Linked DNA regions of Ketobacter sp. MCCC 1A13808. The protein of the gene in region 2 binds, or shares a complex with, the protein of the main gene of each other region. Links are inferred from orthologs where the notes say so. Each region holds a gene or a part of one and is shown on either strand. Other genes may lie near its edges.

The links. Proteins that work in one complex are often made in the same cells at the same time.
Region 1: the proteins of uvrD (region 2) and uvrB are in contact, whole or in part, in a crystal structure (PDB 7EGT), measured with the Thermus thermophilus proteins. The link is inferred for Ketobacter sp. MCCC 1A13808 from one-to-one orthologs. Residues at the interface, in WP_096412145.1 of Thermus thermophilus: His654, Arg656, Phe657, Gln666, Asp668, Glu669, Lys680, Arg681, Leu682, Ser683, Lys685, Tyr686, Ala687; in WP_096411307.1 of Thermus thermophilus: Glu23, Leu25, Arg26, Asp27, Gly28, Glu29, Arg30, Phe31, Arg55, Glu326, Asp327, Phe328, Glu379, Ser382, Gln383, His398, Gly400, Arg401.

What each region holds. Positions count from the first base shown.
Region 1 is NZ_VRKW01000005.1:259,987-264,791, reverse strand. What follows is about bases 669-3,553. They hold uvrB (excinuclease ABC subunit UvrB), read right to left. Parts: upstream 3,175-3,553; coding sequence 1,162-3,174; downstream 669-1,161. Other genes in these bases: FT643_RS12400 (mannose-1-phosphate guanylyltransferase/mannose-6-phosphate isomerase), read right to left, coding at 3,194-3,553; FT643_RS12410 (NAD-dependent epimerase), read right to left, coding at 669-1,064. Also shown: more of FT643_RS12410, read right to left, coding at 57-668; more of FT643_RS12400, read right to left, coding at 3,554-4,609; FT643_RS12395 (aminotransferase class I/II-fold pyridoxal phosphate-dependent enzyme), read right to left, coding at 4,748-4,805. UniProt on the Escherichia coli protein: The UvrABC repair system catalyzes the recognition and processing of DNA lesions. A damage recognition complex composed of 2 UvrA and 2 UvrB subunits scans DNA for abnormalities.
Region 2 is NZ_VRKW01000009.1:135,088-140,737, forward strand. What follows is about bases 1,340-4,311. They hold uvrD (DNA helicase II), read right to left. Parts: upstream 3,920-4,311; coding sequence 1,760-3,919; downstream 1,340-1,759. Other genes in these bases: FT643_RS16385 (TRAP transporter substrate-binding protein), read right to left, coding at 1,340-1,657; FT643_RS16395 (DUF1302 domain-containing protein), read left to right, coding at 4,259-4,311. Also shown: FT643_RS16380 (acyl-CoA thioesterase), read left to right, coding at 61-468; more of FT643_RS16385, read right to left, coding at 545-1,339; more of FT643_RS16395, read left to right, coding at 4,312-5,650. UniProt on the Escherichia coli protein: A helicase with DNA-dependent ATPase activity. Unwinds DNA duplexes with 3'-5' polarity. Translocates on single-stranded DNA with 3'-5' polarity. Initiates unwinding more efficiently from a nicked substrate than double-stranded DNA.

The DNA.
Region 1 (4,805 bases), on a different replicon or contig from region 2:
TTAGGCGCGCAAAAATACCACTGCGCTCCGCTAAGTGCAAGTCAAGATTTCAAAAATCAGACTTGATAGAAGTCCTTGTACCAATCTACAAAGTTCTTAACGCCGGTCTCTATCGGCGTATCCGGACGATACCCCATATCAGTGACCAGATCATCTACATCGGCATAAGTATCCGGTACGTCACCAGGTTGCATAGGTAGCAGATTTTTCTCAGCTTTTTTGCCAAGACACTCTTCCAACACTTCGATGTAGCGCAATAGTTCAATTGGCTGATTGCTACCTATATTATATAGGCGATATGGCCCCTTACTGGTTGCCGAGTCGGGCTTGTCACCGGTCCAGTTCGGATTAGGCACCGCTACATTATCCAGCGTGCGGACCACCCCTTCCACGATGTCATCCACATAGGTGAAATCGCGCCGATGATTGCCGTAATTAAAGACGTCAATGGGCTTACCTTCCAGAATCGCTTTGGTGAACAGAAACAAAGCCATATCCGGACGGCCCCAGGGACCATAAACCGTAAAAAATCGCAATCCGGTTGTTGGTAAATTAAACAGGTGGCTGTAAGTATGGGCCATCAGTTCGTTGGACTTTTTTGTGGCCGCATAAAGAGACACCGGATGATCCACATTGTCGTGCACCGAAAACGGCATATTTGTATTGGAGCCATACACAGAGCTGGTGGATGCATAAACCAGATGCTCAACCTTGTTGTTACGGCAATTTTCCAGAATGTTTATAAACCCAACCACATTCGCCTCAATGTAGGCGTAGGGGTTAATAATGGAATAGCGCACACCCGCCTGAGCCGCCAGATTGACCACCTTTTGAGGCTGTTCTTTCTTGAACATCTGTTCCACTGCAGACCGGTCTTCCAGCGATGCTTTAACAAAGGTGAATCCATTGCGATCCTGAAGCCGCTTTAATCTTGCCTCTTTCAATGACACATCATAGTAGTCATTCAGGTTATCCAGACCAATAACCTCATCGCCTCTATCCAACAATTTGTGGGAAAGAGTGGAACCGATAAATCCAGCCGCTCCGGTCACCAGAACTTTCATAAGATGCGTTCCTCGCTATTCAAATAGTTCGTTGTACTTCAATATTAATACTAGCTCGTAGATGCAGAATCATAGCATAGCTACCTACCCTGCCTAACTATTGGATAAAGGCTAGATCCTTCAATCGCTGAACTTCATCACGGATACGGGCGGCTTCTTCAAATTCCAGGCTTTTCGCACTCTTAAACATCTTTTGCTCAAGCTCCTTGATCATTGCCGCTACCTGACGCGGCTCCATCGAGGCAATATCCACTTTATATTCACCGCTCCGGTCAGCCACTTTCCGCAGATTTTTACGATTACCGCCCGGCGCACGAGCACCCTCCATAATATCCTCAACGGATTTTCTGATCCCGGCGGGGGTAATGCCGTTCGCTTTGTTGAACTCCGTCTGCTTGTTGCGGCGACGCTCTGTTTCGTCCATCGCCTTGCGCATAGAATTGGTTATCTTGTCTGCATAGAGTATGGCCCGCCCGTTCAGATTCCGGGCTGCGCGTCCGATAGTCTGAATCAGGGAACGCTCAGAACGCAGGAAGCCCTCTTTATCGGCATCCAGAATTGCCACCAAAGAGACTTCCGGCATATCCAGACCTTCGCGCAACAGATTAATGCCCACCAGCACATCAAACTCGCCTAAGCGTAAATCCCGGATAATTTCTACCCGCTCCACGGTATCAATATCCGAGTGCAGATAGCGTACACGTACTCCGTGCTCAGCCAGGTAATCCGTCAAATCTTCTGCCATGCGCTTGGTTAAGGTGGTTACCAGGACCCGCTCTTGTTTGGCAATGGTCGCAGAGATTTGAGATAACAAATCTTCCACCTGTGTGGTAGCGGGCAAAATCTCTATCTGTGGATCGACCAAACCGGTGGGCCGCACAATCTGCTCGATAACGGCCTGCTGGTGCTCCGCCTCGTAATTGCCCGGTGTAGCGGAAACAAAAATCGTTTGCGGACATAAGGCCTCCCATTCTTCAAACTGCAGGGGCCGGTTATCCAAAGCAGAGGGCAAACGAAACCCATACTGAACCAGTGTTTCTTTGCGCGACCTGTCACCTTTATACATGGCGCCTATCTGGGGCACCGTCGCATGGGATTCATCGATTACCACAAGCGCATTATCGGGCAGATAATCAAACAGCGTCGGAGGTGGTTCTCCGGCACCACGCCCTGAGAGATAACGGGAATAGTTTTCTATTCCGGTGCAATACCCCAGCTCCTGCATCATTTCCAGATCATAACGGGTACGTTCCCCTAGACGCTGGTGCTCCACCAATTTACTTTCGTTACTGAAGAACGCCAACCGATCATGTAACTCGGTTTTGATATTATCGATCGCGCCCACCACGGTTTCGCGGGGAGTAACATAATGGGATTTAGGATAGATCGTATAACGAGGTAAGCGCTGCAACACCTCTCCTGTCAGCGGATCAAACAAGGACAGGTTCTCTATTTCGTCATCAAACAACTCGATTCGCAGCGCTTCTCGCTCAGATTCCGCGGGAAACACATCGATGATTTCTCCACGCACGCGATAATTCGCACGATAAAAATCCGTGTCGTTACGGGTGTATTGTAGCTCCGCCAATCGACGCAGAATCGTGCGCTGATCAATCGGATCACCACGGTCCAGGTGCAAGACCATTTTCAGGTAACTCCCCGGATCACCCAAACCATAGATCGCGGACACCGTTGCAACAATTAACACATCTTGCCGCTCCAGCAACGCTTTCGTAGCAGACAACCGCATTTGCTCAATATGCTCGTTAACCGAGGAGTCTTTATCTATAAAGGTATCGGATGAAGGCACATAGGCTTCCGGCTGATAATAATCGTAATAAGAAACGAAATATTCAACAGCGTTATCAGGGAAAAACTCTTTAAACTCGCCGTACAATTGAGCTGCCAGCGTCTTGTTGTGGGCCATGACCATTGTCGGCCGCTGAATCTGCTCCACCACATTGGCGATAGTAAAGGTTTTACCGGAACCGGTGACCCCCAACAGCGTCTGATGAGAAAGCCCATCATTAAGGCCTTCCACCAGACTGGCTATGGCGGTGGGCTGATCGCCCGCCGGCTGGTACTTTGAATGAACTTTGAATTTGCGCACTGTTACCTATAAGGGGAGTCTAATCGTTATTACCCCGGCCGTAAGTATCATCCAGGCGAATAATATCATCTTCGCCCAAATACGCGCCGGTCTGAATTTCAATGATTTCCAGCATAATTTTGCCCGGATTCTCCAGCGAGTGCACCTCACCAAGCGGGATATAAACGGACTCATTTTCACTGATCATGACTGTTTCGTCACCACGCCTAACTTTCGCAGTCCCCTGCACGACGACCCAATGTTCGGCACGGTGATGATGTAACTGGGTGGATAACCGCGCGCCCGGCTTAACGGTGATTCGCTTCACCTGGTAACGGCCACCGGCATCCACGGAATCGAACTTACCCCAAGGCCGGTGCACTTCACGGTGAAATTCATGTTCGGTGCGCCCGGATTCTTCGATGGTTTTAACGATATTCTTGACCCGCTGGACCTGATCAATATCCGCGACCAATACTGCATCACGGGTTTCGATAACGGCTATGTTCTTTACGCCCAATAAGGACACCAACCGACTCTGGGAAATAGCCATTGAGTTCTCTGTGTCCAATGCCAGTACATCCCCCTCAAACACATTCCCAAACTCATCGCCCTCCTTCACTTCCCACAAGGACTGCCAAGACCCCACATCCGACCAGCCGGCATCCAGCGGAATGACGACACCTTTATCGGTTTTTTCCATGACGGCGTAATCAATCGAATCTTCCGGGCTTTTCAAAAAGTCATCGGTACCGATACGCACAAAATCCAGATCCAGGGACTTGTTCTGCCACGCGGCTCTGCAGGCCGCTATCATATCAGGATTAAACTTGGCCAATTCACTCAGGTATAAGTCGGCACGAAAAGCAAACATCCCGCTATTCCAGTAATAGTGGTCATCAGCCACGTATTGTTTAGCGGTTTCAAAGTCCGGTTTTTCAACAAAAGCGGCTATCGGGCGAGAGGGCCCTGATTTCTGGTTACCCACTTTGATGTAACCGTACCCGGTTTCAGGCTTGCTCGGTACGATCCCGAACGTAACCAGCTTGCCTTCCAGTGCGGCGGCATTAGCTAACGCCAGCGCCTCATGAAAGGCAGGCTGGTCTTTAATGTGATGATCAGAAGGAAGGACTAACACCACGGCTTCAGGATCTTGCTCCAAGGCGCATAAGCAAGCCAGCGCAATGGCCGGAGCGGTATTGCGTCGAGCGGGTTCAAGTATAATTCTGGAATCACTAACACCAAGACTACGAATCTGTTCAGCCAACAAAAAGCGCTGATCTTCTGCCGTCACAAAAATCGGGCTTTGGCTGGCAACCGATCGCGAAAGCCTAGTCAGGGTTTCCTGAACCATTGACTGATCAGAACAAAGCGGCAGAAACTGTTTGGGATGAGAAGATCGGGAAAGAGGCCACAATCTTGAACCACTTCCACCTGAGAGTACTACTGGAATCATAGGGCTACCTTCTAGCGCGGGTTAGTCTCATAGATGCTTTGAATATAACACAAAGCCTGTTGCAAAAAATAAAAAAGGCCTGTCAACACGAAGGGAGCACAGGCCTTTTACGACGGTGATCAGAATGATCTGCAAACGCTATTCAGCTTGCAGTTTCAACCTGATTGACGCGAGTTTCACGCACACCACGAACACT
Region 2 (5,650 bases):
TTCTAAAAATTTGCTACACTAGAGACCGTTAACCACTTGCTCCAGCCCTACAGGATGCACATGAACGATATAAGCGAAGACGATAATTTCCCAACGCCTCAAGGTGAACTCACCTTGCAAACCGTCGCCCTGCCTTCAGACGCGAACGCCGAAGGGGATATTTTTGGCGGTTGGTTAGTGTCTCAGATGGATTTGGCCGGTGCCGTCACCGCCAATCGACTGGCCCGCGGTCGGGTAGCCACAGTAGCCCTTGATTCAATGGTTTTTCTGCGCCCGGTGGCGGTGGGCTCGGTCGTCAGCTGTTACACCACCGTGAAAGACATCGGGCGCAGCTCAATGGCCATTGTGGTGGAGGTTTGGGCACAGCATTACAGCGACGCTGAATGCCGTAAAGTCACCGAAGGGCAATTCACCTTTGTCGCTATTGATGAAAACCGCCGTACCCGGCCAGTGCCACGCACAAGCTGAATACATGCAGCAATGGCGGAAAGGGACACACAAACAGCAACCCTGTTTTCCCTTCCGCTATTGCGATACCGCAATGTTAATCACGACCTTCCTGGTCCCGGGTCTTAAGAAAAGCCTCTTCTGAAATTCGGGTGTACGGCACGACGCTCTCCTTAAAATCTTTAAATGATTGGTATACTTTCTTCGCCATTTCGTCATCGGCAATGGTTTCCTCGATCACCTGTTCAGAGGCTACCCGTAAGGCGTTCAGCACATCATCCGGCAGTTTACGCAATTGCACCCCGTGTTTATTGACCAGTTCCTCGAGTGCTGCGTTATTCCGTGCGGTGTATTCGTCCAGCATGTCCTGGTTGATAGCGCGGGTGGCGTAGGTCACTATCGCCTGCAAATCCGGCGGCAAGCTTTCCCAGGCTTCTTTATTGATAATAAATTCGAGCATCGCTCCCGGCTCATGCCAACCCGGGTAGTAATAGTATTTCGCTACTTTGTATAGACCAAAAGTCAGATCGTTATAGGGCCCGACCCATTCGGTCGCATCAATAGAACCGGTCTGCAACGCAGTAAACAGCTCGCCACCAGGCAACGTCACCGGCACCCCACCCAGCCGTTGAAACACTTCGCCCGCTAAGCCGGGAATCCGCATTTTCAAGCCTTCCAGGTCATCCACACTGTTAATTTCTTTCTTGAACCAACCAGCCATCTGTACTCCGGTACTGCCACCGGCAAACGGCACCAGATTAAACGGCTCGTATACTTCGCGCCACAATTCCATACCGCCGCCGTAATGCAGCCAGCCATTCATTTCCTGGGCATTCAATCCGAAAGGTACTGCAGTAAAAAATTGAGCGGATGGGGTTTTCCCTTTCCAGTAATAAGCCGCGCCGTGCCCCATTTCCACGGCGCCACGAGCAACCGAATCGAACACGCCCAGCGCAGGTACCAACTCACCCGCACCATGCACTTTAACCTGCAGTCGACCATTACTCATTTCACCAACCGCCTTGGCAAAATTTTCCGGCGCCATACCCAAACCGGGATAATTTCGTGGCCAGGTGGTGACCATTTTCCAGGTAAAGGTTTTTTGCGGTTCACCGCTTACCGCTTGCGTTGCAGGCGTGTCTTCACCGCAGCCTGATAGCATAACGAATGGCATGAATACAAGCAGCAGAACCCTATGCGTCCACTTCATCTGAAAACTCCCGATTATGTTGTTTTTGTTGTCTAGCCTATTCCACCCAGCGGTTTGCCGGACAGCCGGTTGCCACGGCATCCGCCTCACACGCGCCCGGTTTCAGCGCAGCTCCAGCCGCGCGTACTGCGCCACCAACCATTTTTCCCCCGTAGGCGCGGTAAAATTAATATGAACCCGAGCGTTAGGACCCTGCCCTTCGCAGCCAATTATGACACCTTCTCCAAACTTGGGGTGGCTGACGGAACGGCCTAATTGATAAGGCGAACTGCTGTCTGCAGGTGCACGCCCACGGATCGCCGTAACCGGACGGGTGATATTGGCACTGGCACGAATTTCCTGCAGGCAATGGGCTGGAATCTCGCGCAGAAAACGCGACGGCGTATGAATATTTTCGCTGCCGTAAATGCGCCTGCTTTCTGCATAACTCAGATACAACGTCTTCATTGCCCGGGTAATTCCGACATAGGCCAGACGCCGTTCTTCTTCCATGCGCTGTAAATCTTCTACTGACCGCATGGAGGGAAACAATCCTTCTTCCACCCCCGTGATAAAGACCACCGGGAATTCCAAACCCTTAGCGGAATGCAGTGTCATCATTTGCACATAATCTTCGTCTTCGCGAGCTTGTGTTTCACCCGACTCCAACGCAGCGTGATCCAGAAACGCCGCCAGGGTAGCGGATTCTTCGTCGCCATTGGTTTCGTATTCGCGACTGGCACTGATTAATTCTTTCAGGTTTTCTACCCGTGCTTCACCTTTTTCGCCTTTCTCATTCTGGTGATAGACGATTAGCCCGGACGCATCAATCATGCGCTCCACTTGCTCCGACAACCCTAAACCGCGGGTTTCCTGGTCCAGCATTTCGATCAGACCCATAAAGCCGTGCAAGGCGTTACCGGCCTTTGTTGCCAAAGCCTTGTGCTGCAACACACTCAAGCTGGCCTGCCACAACGGTATCTTCAATTCCCGCGCGGCGTTGCGAATCTTTTGCAGGGATTTGTCACCCAGCCCCCGTGTTGGCGTATTCACTACTCGTTCAAATGCAGCATCGTCATCCCGGTGCGACATCAAGCGCAAATACGCTAACGCGTTTTTTATTTCCGCCCGCTCAAAAAAACGATGACCGCCATAAATGCGATAGGGGATTGCAGCGCGCAACAATGCTTCTTCTAACACCCTGGACTGGGCATTGGAGCGATAAAGAATGGCAATGTCACTGCGCCGTAAACCTTGCTGCAACGTTTGCTGAATACGATCGGATACAAAGCGGGCTTCGTCCACTTCATTAAAACCGGCGTACAGGGAAATTGGTTCGCCTTCGTCACCCGAAGTCCACAACTGCTTACCCAAACGGTCCCGGTTATTGGCGATCACTCCGTTCGCGGCATTCAGAATGGTGGCCGTGGAACGATAATTCTGTTCCAGCCTGACCACTTCCGTACGCCCGAAATCATCACCAAATGAACGGATATTTTCTATGCGAGCCCCCCGCCAACCATAGATTGACTGATCGTCATCGCCGACGATGGTAATCGGCACCTGGTTGCCCGCCAGCACCCGCAGCCAGGCATATTGGATGCGATTGGTATCCTGAAACTCATCAACGAGTAAATGGCGGAAACGCTGCTGGTAATGGGCGAGAATGGCCGGATTGTTTAGCCATAATTCATGACTGCGTAAGATCAGTTCCGCAAAATCCACCATGCCGCCTCGATCACAGGCATCCTGATACTGCTGATAAATATTAACAAGTGTTTGCTGAAAAGCATCGCCGTGAACATCAATATGCGCTGCGCGCAAGCCTTCATCTTTATTGCTGTTAATGAACGCCTGCGCCTGCTTGGGAGGCCAGCGCGACTCGTCCAGCTCCATTTGACGCATTATTCGCTTGACCAACCTGAGCTGGTCATCCGCATCCAGAATCTGGAAATTCTGTGGCAACCTGGCGTCCTGGTAATGCATGCGCAACAAACGATGGGCAATACCGTGAAACGTCCCCACCCACATGGAAGACGTTGGCGACAACAACAGCGCCTCAATACGGTGTCGCATTTCCACAGCCGCTTTATTTGTAAAGGTAACAGATAAAATGCCGTGGGGAGATACATTCTGCTCCTGGATCAACCAGGCAATACGATGAACGAGTACACGGGTTTTGCCGCTACCGGCGCCGGCCAACACCAGCAAGCGATCTGCGCTGGATTGCACCGCCTGTGCTTGGGCAGGGTTTAAAGATTGGATCAGTGAAGTATTTTTCATCGGCGCATTTTACCGATTTCAAGGGACAAGTACCAAAGCAAATCAAAAGACTGCCGCATCTAGACCGTTTTTTTATAAAAGACCGAAAGACTGGCAAAAATCAGCCAAAATACGGCCAATATGTGAAAAATGTCGCTAGAAAGTTTCACGTTCTGTAATTTTACGTATATATTTTTGCTAACCAAAGTGAGAAGGTGCGCCTTTCGAACCGGATTAACGATAACAAAAAAAACATCCCAATAGCTGTCTTCTTCGTTTTGTTATCCCTCCCTATTCGACTTCCGCACAGTTTGGTCTTCCATACAAATAACAATTATTGATGAATGGAGTTCGACTCTGATGGCAAATCAAAATTATTTTAAGCTCACTGCATTAGCGGGGGCAATCGCTGCCGCCGGTGCAGTGGTACCCGCCCAAGCATTCAATTACGAAAGCGGCGATTTTTCGATGCAGGTGGATACTACGGTATCTGTTGGGGCTTCGTGGCGAGCAGATGACAGGGATTATCGTGGTGTCGGACAGGTCAATGCATTGGCGAACTCTCCGGGCTTCACCCCGCAGCAGTTACTGGACATGGGCATGGTTCACCTGCACGGCACCAGCTCGCAGGACAACAGCAACCTGCTCTGGAAAAAAGGCTCTACTTTTTCCGAACTCGCCAAAATTGTTATGGATGTGGAGCTGAACTACAAAAACTACGGTGCTTTTGTTCGCGGTAAAGCGTTCTATGACAATCGCATTGTGAATGGCGATGGCGTAACGGACTTACCGGTGTACTACCGTCAGAATGCCAACGGTCAAAATCTTGATCCCAACCAAAGCGACGGCCGCAGCGCAGACATTCTGGATGCCTTCATCTGGGGTGACTGGTGGTTAGGAGACCACCCTTTAAACGTTCGTGTGGGTAAACAGGTCATCAGCTGGGGCGAAGGTTTATTTTTCCCTAACGGTATTAACTCCGTTAACCCGGTCGACGTACAAGCCTTGTTGGCACCCGGCTCAGAAGTAAAAGATGCACTGATTCCACTGAATGCGCTGTACGCCTCCCTCGGTGTCACCGAAAACCTGACCGTGGAAGCCTTTTATTTGCTTGAGTGGAGAGAAACCAAATTACCGCCTTGCGGCACCTATTTCTCTACGACGGATCTGGCAGGCGGAAACTGCTACGGTGGATTCATGCCCAGCGGTAACGAATTCGGAGCGCCCGGTGCAGCCGCTACCACTCTGCCCCGCAGCCAGGATATGGAACCTGACGACCAAGGCCAATTCGGCTTGGCGGCCCGCTATTTCGTGGATTCAATCGAAACCGAGTTCGCCGCCTATTACATGAACTATCACTCTCGTCTGCCTATCGTGGCCGGCCATCTGCCCAGACCTGAGCTATTCAACCCTGGTTTTGCCGGTCTGGATTTGTCCACCGTGCGCGGGATTTTGACTGGCGGTTCTCCTGCCACCCAAACCAATACAGCGGCGTTGTTCCCGACTGCGGATATGGCCATATATTATCCTGAAGACATCCAGCTCTTCGGCGTCAGTTTTAACACCAGTGTCGATTTCGGTTTACCTGGTGGTGCCACCGCATTTTCCGGTGAAATCAGCATGCGGAAGGATCAACCCTTCCAGCTTGAAGATGGCGATACGCTCGGCGGCTTGCTGGGCTTGCCTTCATTGAGCTGTAAGGAGTCACCCGTTCCTTACGATTGCTATGCCAAATACGAGCCGGGCGAGTTT